DNA from 2 places in the Cupriavidus sp. C3SS-1 genome. Region 1 is predicted to be linked to the other one. Evidence: predicted binding sites of a transcription regulator. Region 1 holds the regulator's gene; the other holds the start of a gene.
The links. The regulator FliA, encoded in region 1, starts transcription of late flagellar genes. The targets are predictions, from matches to a motif close to CTAAAGTTTNNNNNNNNNNNGCCGNTA.
Positions count from the first base shown of each region.

Region 1 (4,554 bases):
AGGGCGGTGCCGATGACGTGCTGCGTTCGCTGACCGACAGCGCGGACGCGCTGGGCCAGTGCGTGAGCGAACTCAATGCCGCGCAGCATGGCTTTGAACTGGCACGCCAGCTCTGGCAGCAGCGCGCTGCCGACGCGCCCACGCTGCGGCCGATGGCGCAGCAGGTGCGCGAGGCCGTCTGCCGCGACGTGAACCGCGAATGCGACCAGTTCGTGCTGTCGCTGGCGGCCACGCTGCAGGTGCCCGTACCTGGCCGCCGCGCGCCGCAGTCGATGCTGCATACGCTTTGGCTTGGCGATCGCATCGGCATGCCGCTGGCCGCCACGGTCACCCCGGCTGGCCGAGCTGGCCAGGCCATGGGCGAGGCTGACGCCGAAGCCGCTACGCTGCGCGCCACGATCGGTGCGGCCCGGCCTGTCGTCCATCTCGTCGATGCGCTGCCGGCGGCTGCCACGCTGACGCGCTGGCAGCAGGCCGGCGAACGCTGGGTGGCCGCCACGCGCAAGACAGCGCGCGTGATCTGCGGTGGCACCGCGTGGAAGCTGGACGCTCTGGCCGAAACGCTGACGTTCCACGCCGTGGGCGAAGTCAATGTGCGCGGCCGAGAAGCCGTACAGTGGCTGGCAACGACCGAGGTACGCGTGCCCGAGGGCCCCGTTCGCGGCCGCGGCGCGCCGGAAGGCGGCATCGACGCCCAGCTCGTGATCGCCAGGACGGTCGACTACGTCTCGGGCGAGCTGCTCGATACACGCTATCTGCTGTGCGATCCGCAACTGTCGGGCCACGCCGCGCATGCCGCGCGCTGGTCGCTGTGGGCGGACAACGCCGAAGTCCAGTTCCGCACGCTGCGCCATGCGCTGGACCATTTCGCGCAAGACGGCGAAGGCGCCAGCGCCGCGGGCGGCGGCCTGGCGGCGCTCCAGCTGGGCGTGACCGCGCTGCGCCTGGAACATTCGCCGACGGCTACGGCGCCGGCCTTCCTGGCCCGCCTGGCGGGCCGCAGCGGGCCGCGCCAGCCGGGCAGCGCCGCGGTGGCCGGTCCGGTGCTGAATGAAGGCATGGGCCGCCTGCTGGCCTTGCTGGACGTGCTGGAAAGCTATCCGGGCCGCCAGTCGGATGGCACGCCCGACACCGTTGATCTCCTCGAAAGCGACGACACCGCTGCTGCCATCGGTGCCGCGCGGCCCGCTGTGGCGGCGCCGGCCGGTTCGTTGTCCGGACTGCCCGAACTCATGGCTCCCGGAGTCACGTCGTGAGCACGCTGGCGATGGACCAGGCCGAGAGCCTGCGACGCATGCTGGCGCCGCGCGTCACGCGCCGCATCGCCGTGGTGGCCAGCGAACAGGGGGCGGGGGCGACCACCATTGCCTGTGGCCTGGTGCATGCCTTGTCGATGCAAGGCGAACGCGTGCTGCTCGTCGATGAGGACCGGGCCGGCCATGCCGTAAGACTGACCGGCGCGGAGCCCGCCGGCTCGTTTGCCGACGTCCGGGCAGGCCGCCTGACGCTGGAGGCTGCGCTCGGTGCGCGTCCGGCTGGCGCTGCCGCAGTATTGCCGGCTGGTACGCCACAGTCGAACGTCGCGCAATGGCCGGATTCGCTGTCCGGCTTTCGCAGCGTGCTGATCGATGCCATGACGGACGCGGATGGTGCGCTCTCCGCGCTGGCGGGCGCCGCGCACAACGTGCTGGTGGTGATGCGTCCGGAGCTGGCCTCGATCACCGCGGCCTATGCCTGCATCAAGCGCCTGCACCATCTGCACGCCTGCCGGCATTTCCACCTGGTGGTCAACATGGCGGCCACCGACGCCGCGGTGCAAGCCATTGCCGGAAACCTCGCGCGCACCGCGCGGCAGTACCTTGGCGTCGAGATCAGCAGCGCTGGCTGGCTGCCTGCCGATCCGCTGGTGACGCGCAGCGTGCAGCTCGGGCGCTGCGTGGTGGAAGCCTACCCGGCTGCGCCAGCCACGATTGCATTGCGCCGGGCCGCCAGTGGCATTGGCGCATGGCCGTTGCGCGCAGAGCGGGTCACGGCCGCGCCATCCGCCGTGGCGGCCTGAACGCATGACCGTTCGCAACGGAAGACGACCCCGCCCCTGACCCCGCCGGCCCGCCATGCGGGCAGGCTTTGCAAGCAAGCATTCACGAGAATTCCACCATGTACACGATCCAGGGAAAGCTCGAACAGGCCGACGTGGTCAAGACCCACGCGCAGCTGGTGCGCCGCATCGCGCTGCAACTGGCGGCCAAGCTGCCGGCCAGCGTGCAGATCGATGACCTGATCCAGGCCGGCATGATCGGCCTGCTCGACGCGGCCAAGCGCTATGAGGATACGCATGGCGCGCGATTCGAGACCTACGCCAGCCAGCGTATCCGCGGCGCCATGCTTGACGAGGTGCGGGCCAACGACTGGCAGTCGCGCAGCCTGCGCCAGTTCACGCGGCGCATCGAGCGCACGCAGCGCGGCCTGGAACAGAAGCTCGGCCGCGCACCGCTCGACTCGGAAGTCGCGCAGGAACTGGAAATGCCGCTGGACGACTACCAGGTCTTGCTCAACGAGGTCTATGGCTGCCAGCTCCTTCACTACGAAGACTTCGAGCGCTCGGGCGAAGAAGACTTTCTCGACCGCCATCTTGGCGTCAGCGAAGACGGCAATCCGCTCACGCAGCTGATGGAGAACGGCATGCGCGAAGCGCTGATCCGCGCCATCGACCGGCTGCCCGAGCGCGAGAAGCTCGTGCTGTCGCTGTGCTATGACCAGGAACTCAACCTGCGCGAGATCGGCGCGGTGCTCGAGGTGACCGAATCGCGCGTCTGCCAGATCCGCGGGCAGGCCATCACGCGCCTGCGCAATCAATTGCGCGGCATGCTCTGATGCGCGGCCGGTCTGGCATCGGACGGGGTGTCCAGCATGCCATGGCGGCCGTGCTGGCGGCGATCGCCACCGCAGCGTGGGCCGCGCCCGAGGCCGGCACCCGGCATGCCTGGAGCGCATCGGTCAATGGACCGGCGCTGTATGGCCGCGGCCAGCGCACCGTTTCTCCTCCGATCCTGCCAAGCGGCAACCTGCCGCAATCCGAAGGCATCATCACCTCGGTGCGCTGGCACTACAGCTTTGTCGCGACACCGCCGGTGGATCTGCAGGCTTACCTCTGCAATGCCCAGCGTTGCGTGATGCTGCCGCAGTCTGAAGGCAAGACCGACGCCTTCGATGGCGACGACGCGACCCAGGGCTTTGTGTTTGCCTTCAGGCTGCCCGGGCAGGGTGCGGTGGCGCCTCTGCTGCAGGGCAAGAGCAATCAGGTGATCGTGGGGTTCCGTTGACCGACAGCGTGCCAGCGCCGGTGTGACGACCAAACCCACATCGATATCGCCGCCTGGCACCACCGGCACTGTTCTGTTTCCACGTTTCCCTTCATTCGGTAGCATGTGGTCATACTGTCTCGCGACAGTGTTCGCGGCCCCTTGTTGCCCATTCCGTAGCGATGCCGTCGGATCCCGCAGGTCGCGATTTCCTGTGGGGAGGGGGCCGCCTCGTCACTAGCTTCAGTTGGCCATGCGCTGCGTGCGGGCTGAATGCGTTGGAGGATCAAATGGAAGATCAAGTTGCAGACGTGCTGATCATCGGCGCCGGGCCCGCGGGCTCCGTGGCAGCCGGGCTGCTGCGTCGCCGGGGTATTGGCGTGATGGTGCTCGAGAAGGAGACCTTCCCGCGTTTTTCCATTGGCGAGAGCCTGTTGCCGCAGAGCATGGAATACATCGAGGCGGCCGGCATGCTGCAGGCCGTGGTCGAAGCCGGGTTCCAGTACAAGAACGGCGCGGCGTTTGCGCGTGGCGACCGTTATGTCGATTTCGATTTCCGCGACAAATTCTCGTCCGGCTGGGGAACCACCTACCAGGTACAGCGGGCCGATTTCGATCATGTGCTGATCCGCGAAGCGGAGAAGCAGGGCGCGGAAGTCCGCTTCCGGCACCAGGTGACTGACGTGGACGTATCGGGGGCGCAGCCGGTCGTGACCGTGCGCGATCCCAATTGCAACAGCTACCGCGTCACCAGCCGCTTCCTGCTCGATGCCTCCGGCTTCGGGCGCATCCTGCCGCGGCTGCTGCAGCTCGAAACGCCATCCGGCTTTCCGGTGCGCAGCGCCATCTTCACGCATGTCGAAGACCGCGTGATGCCGGGCACCTTCGACCGCAACAAGATTCGCGTCGGGATTCATCCGCGGCATGTGGATGTCTGGTACTGGACCATTCCGTTTTCGAACGGCCGCTGTTCACTGGGCGTGGTCGCCGAGAAGGCTTTCCTTGACGGCTATGCGGGCAGTGACACGGAGCGGCTGCAGGCACTGGTGAACGAGGATCCGGCCCTGGCGGGCCTGCTGGCCAATGCCGTCTGGGATACCCCAGCACGCCATATCGCGGGCTATGCGGCAAACGTGAAATCGCTGTGGGGCAATGGGTACGCGTTGCTCGGCAACGCGGGCGAATTCCTGGATCCCGTCTTCTCGTCAGGCGTGACGATCGCGTTCAAGTCGGCAAGCCTCGCGGCCGGATG
Region 1 covers NZ_CP172700.1:2,380,339-2,384,892, reverse strand. The annotation lists gene flhF (flagellar biosynthesis GTPase FlhF) at 1-1,256, shown strand, start outside; gene ACIGJC_RS26970 (MinD/ParA family ATP-binding protein) at 1,268-2,059, shown strand; gene ACIGJC_RS26965 (RNA polymerase sigma factor FliA) at 2,158-2,874, shown strand; gene ACIGJC_RS26960 (flagellar protein FlhE) at 2,874-3,323, shown strand; gene ACIGJC_RS26955 (NAD(P)/FAD-dependent oxidoreductase) at 3,593-4,554, shown strand, end outside.

Region 2 (4,554 bases), on a different replicon from region 1:
CAGATCGCGAGCTTCCACCCGCAGTACCAGTTCGAAGGGACGGAGCCGGACGATATCGAGAACTACACCAACCGCGCGCCGTATCCGATCCTGCATCTGCTGCGCGAGGACAGCATTGCCCGCGCCGCCGCGGCGTTTCCCGACGCGGCCGATATCTACGAGCGCAACATGGAGACCATGCGCCGCCTGGGCCATGAAGGTTGGCAGCGCTGGATGGACGGTGACGACGCCGGCGACGATGGCTCGGCGCCGCGCCAGGCGGACGCTTAGTTCGTCGCTGGCTCGGGCGCGGCGAAGAACCGCTCGCGCATTTCTTCAAGCCCCAGCGTGGCGAGCACGTTGTCCAGCCGCTCGGCGGGACGGCGGCGCGGCAAGTCCTTGAACTGGGCGATGATCAGCTCGTTCTTCATTGAGTGTTCCCAGCCGACCAGTTCGGTCACGCTGACCTGGTAGCCGTGCGCCTCCAGCTGCAGGCAGCGCAGCACATTGGTCACCTGGCTTCCGAATTCACGCGTGTGCAGCGGATGGCGCCAGATCTCGGTCAGCGGGTTGCCGGCCAGCAGGCGTCCCTTGTTCTTGCGCAGCACGCTCGCGACCTCGGCCTGGCAGCACGGCACCAGCACGATGTGCCGGGCACGCTTGGCCAGCGCGAAGCGAATGGCGTCGTCGGTGGCCGTGTTGCAGGCGTGCAGCGCCGTGACCACGTCGACCGTCTCCGGCAGCGCCGGCGAGGTGATGGAGTCGGCCACCGACAGGTTCAGGAACGACATGCCTGGAAATCCAAGGCGCGTGGCCAGTGCCTGCGAGTTCTGCACCAGTTCTTCACGCGTTTCGATGCCGAAAATGTGCGACTGGTCGTGCAGGCTCTTGAAGAACAGGTCGTACAGGATAAAGCCCAGGTACGACTTGCCGGCGCCGTGGTCGACCAGCGTGACGGCATCGCGCTCGGACTTGACCTCCTGCAGCAGCGGTTCGATGAACTGGAACAGGTGGTAGACCTGCTTGAGCTTGCGCCGGCTGTCCTGGTTCATCTTGCCGTCGCGCGTCAGGATATGGAGCTCCTTGAGCAGCTCGATCGACTGGCCGGGACGGATTTCGTGGGTATTTGCCATGACTGCGGGGATTCGGGAGGCGGCGGACGCCTCGGAAGCCAACAGTTTACCGAAAACGCAGCGCCCGTCTGCCATACCATCCGGGACGTCAATGGAAGCCCCGATTTGCCCTGCCTCAAGTTTTGTCTCCAGATGCCGTAGGTATTCGATTGACAACAAGCGGACGTGCGCTCGAGCGCACCGGCCCGGACTGACTGTGCCTGGATCAGGTGCAGCGCGTGGGCGCCGCCGTACAAAGCGAATTTGGGGGACTCATGAGTCACGAGTCGGGTTTGCGCCTGGAGCTCAGTGAGCCGGGCGAGCAGGTGCGCGCACGCTACGTACCCGAGACGGGCCGGTTGCCTCCGGACCACACCGCGTTCCGGGAATGCCTGGCCAGCCATGGCTGGGAGCAGGCGCGGCTGGACCCGCGCGCCATTGCGAAATTCCTCGGCCAGTGCCAGCAAGCCGATCGCGAGATCGATGCCACGGTCGGCGCGCTGATCGACGGTGCGTTCGAACTCGACATCAGCGACGATCGCCTGTCCGTGCGCCTGACGCTGATGCGTCCCGAAGGCGGCCGCGCCGTGACCGGGGTGGAAATCCGGCGTGCCGTCGCCGAACGGGGCGTGACGGCCCAAGTCCAGTCGCTGGTCCTGGAAGCCACCCTTGCGGAGGGTGCCTGCGAACTGCGCGAGATCGCGGCGGGCATCGCCCCGCGGCAAGGCCAGCCGGCGCGCTTCGTTAACTTGCTGCAACCCCGCAAGCCCGCGCAGGCCGACGACGACGCCCCCATGGACCTGCGCGAACTCGGCAACCTGATGCTGGTCAGCCCCGGTACGCCGCTGATGCGCCGCGTTCCGGCCGAGCCCGGCAGCGACGGCGTTGATGTTTTTGGCAAGGCGCTGGCCGCCGACCCCGTCGAAGACACGCCGTTTGCCGAAGGACTGACCGGTGCCGCGGCCGATCCCAACGATCCCGACCTGCTGATCGCCGTCCTCGCTGGCTCGCCGGTGGTGGGCATGCACGGCATCGCGGTCAGCCCGGTGGTGCAGGTGGAATCCGTCGACCTGCACTCGGGCAATGTGGCGTTCGATGGCACGCTGCGGGTGTCGGGCGACATCCGCACCGGCATGTCGGTGAAGGTTACCGGCGACGTGGTCGTGGACGGTGTCATCGAAGCCGCGACGATCGAGGCGGGCGGCAGCATCGTGGTCAAGGGCGGCATCATCGGCAAGGCCGAGACCGGACACGGACATGCGGACCCGGGCGGCACCATCAGCCGCGCCAGCGTGCGCTGCCAGGGTGCGGTGCAGGCGCGTTTCATCGAAAACGCGGTGGTCGAGGCAGGTACGGAGGTCAACGTCGAAAGCGGCATCCGCCAGAGCGATGTGGCTGCGGGCGAGCGCATCGTCGTGGGCGGGACCAGCGGCACAGGCAGCATCAGCGGCGGCCGCAGCCGTGCGCTGCTGGCGGTGCGTGCGGCGGTGTTCGGCGCGCCCGCGGGCACCGCCACAATCGTGCAGGTCGGCGTGAACCCGTACGCGGATGCCCAGCGCGCGGCGCTCGAGGCTGGGCGCCGGCGTCTGCTCGAGGAGCAGAACAAGGTCAAGCAACTCGTGGCCTTCTTTGCCAAGAACCCGGAACGCGCGGTGGACGACGTGCGCGAAAAGGCGCGGGCCACGCTGTTCAAATCGTCGCGCGACCTGTTCGAGCTCGAGGAGAAGATCGCCAGGCTGGGCGAGCAGATGCAACCCGCGGCGGGGGCGGTGATCGACGCCGCCCGCCGCATTCATGGCGGCGTGACGCTGCAGGTGGGCAACCGCGTGCTCAAGGTGATGGAAGACAAGCCTGGCGCACAGATCCGCCTGATCGATGACCGCATTGCGGTGACCTGAGCGGCATGGCCGCGGCCTGCGGCTGGCGTCCGGCGGAATTTGTACTAAGCTGCAGAGGTGTCCTGGGGTGCCGCAGGATAGGCGATGGCTAGTGTTGGGCAGTGAATGCAGAAGCGGATCAGCAATCCGTAGAAGCGTTACACGGAACCGACTCACGTGGCACTGAATTCCCGAAGGCCAGCGCGCGCGCTGGCCTTTCTGTTACTGCACGCCGCCCGTGCATGCCAAGGAGAACCAGATGAGCAGTAAGCAGGACCTCGACCTGGCGATTTCCCGCGTGCTGAAGGCGCCGCGCGATCTCGTCTGGAAAGCCTGGACCGACCCGAACCACCTGAAGGAATGGTGGTGCCCGAAGCCGTGGACCACCGAAGTCCTCGCTTTCGATTTCGTGCCCGGGGGGGGCTTCCACACGCTGATGCACGGCCCTGGCGGCGAAACCAGCGACAATCCTGGCGTCTTCCTCGACATGGTGCCGCACTCGCGCATCGTCTGGACCACCGGGCTAGTGGCGCAATGGCGCCCGGCCAACAACCCGTGGCTGCCGATGACCGCCTATATCACCATGGACGACGAGGGCGACGGCACGCGCTACGTGGCCACCGTCCTGCACAAGGACAAGGCGACGCGCGACCAGCATGAGGAGATGGGATTCTTCGAAGGCTGGGGGACTTGCATCGCGCAGCTCGAGGCGTATGCGCAGTCACTGAAATAAGGTTCATCGCGGCGCCGGTGTTGGTTGGCGCAGACAGCAAAAGGCCCCGGAAGCACCGCGCTTCCGGGGCCTTCTTCTTTTCCGCGTGCCGGCGCCCCAGGCGGGGTATTGGCTGCGCGATTGCAATCCACCGGAAGGGGTAGGCATGGCCCGCGCTTGCGCGCCGTCAAGCCGGAGCGATGTTGGGCATGCGCCGCATCGTGCTGTCACGGCCGATCGTGAATACTCCTCGCGGCCCCGCCACCGGGGGTAGGCGGGATGGATCGGCTTCGCGCGAGAAGTCGAGGGCAAGGTTGCAACGACACAGACAACCAGCATCATGAGATTGAATCTACCGGTCACCGATCACGAATACCAATTGCCATCGGACGAGGTCATCATCACGAGGACCGATGCGCAGGGCAATATCCAATACGCCAACCAGGCGTTCTTTCGCAGCAGCGGGTATGGGCGTGACGAGGTCATGGGCCAGCCGCAGAACCTCATCCGCCACCCCGATATGCCGGCCGCCGCCTTCGCCGACCTCTGGGCGACGGTCCGTGCCGGTACGCCCTGGACGGGCGTGGTCAAGAACCGGCGCAAGGACGGCGGCTTCTACTGGGTGCTTGCCAACGTCACGCCAGTGTTCAGTGATGGCGAACTTGCCGGCTACCTGTCGGTGAGAACCGCGCCGACGGCGGCGCAGATCGCCGCGGCAACCAGGCTCTATGCCGACCTCAAGCGCGGGGTCCGGTCACGCTGGCGACTCTCCGGTGGCGAGGCATTTCGCAAGGGCGCGGCCGGTGTGGTGCAGCGCCTGTTGCGGCTGCCGGTGGTGGCGCGGCTGCTTGTCGTCCAGTCCGTGCAGGTCGTG
Region 2 covers NZ_CP172699.1:1,015,404-1,019,957, forward strand. The annotation lists gene ACIGJC_RS04715 (DUF1415 domain-containing protein) at 1-270, shown strand, start outside; gene ACIGJC_RS04720 (class I SAM-dependent methyltransferase) at 267-1,112, opposite strand; gene ACIGJC_RS04725 (DUF342 domain-containing protein) at 1,367-2,989, shown strand; gene ACIGJC_RS04730 (SRPBCC family protein) at 3,228-3,701, shown strand; gene ACIGJC_RS04735 (methyl-accepting chemotaxis protein) at 4,021-4,554, shown strand, end outside.
Region 2: a site for FliA is predicted at 1,227-1,253, ahead of ACIGJC_RS04725 (DUF342 domain-containing protein). Genes of this name have one in related genera too.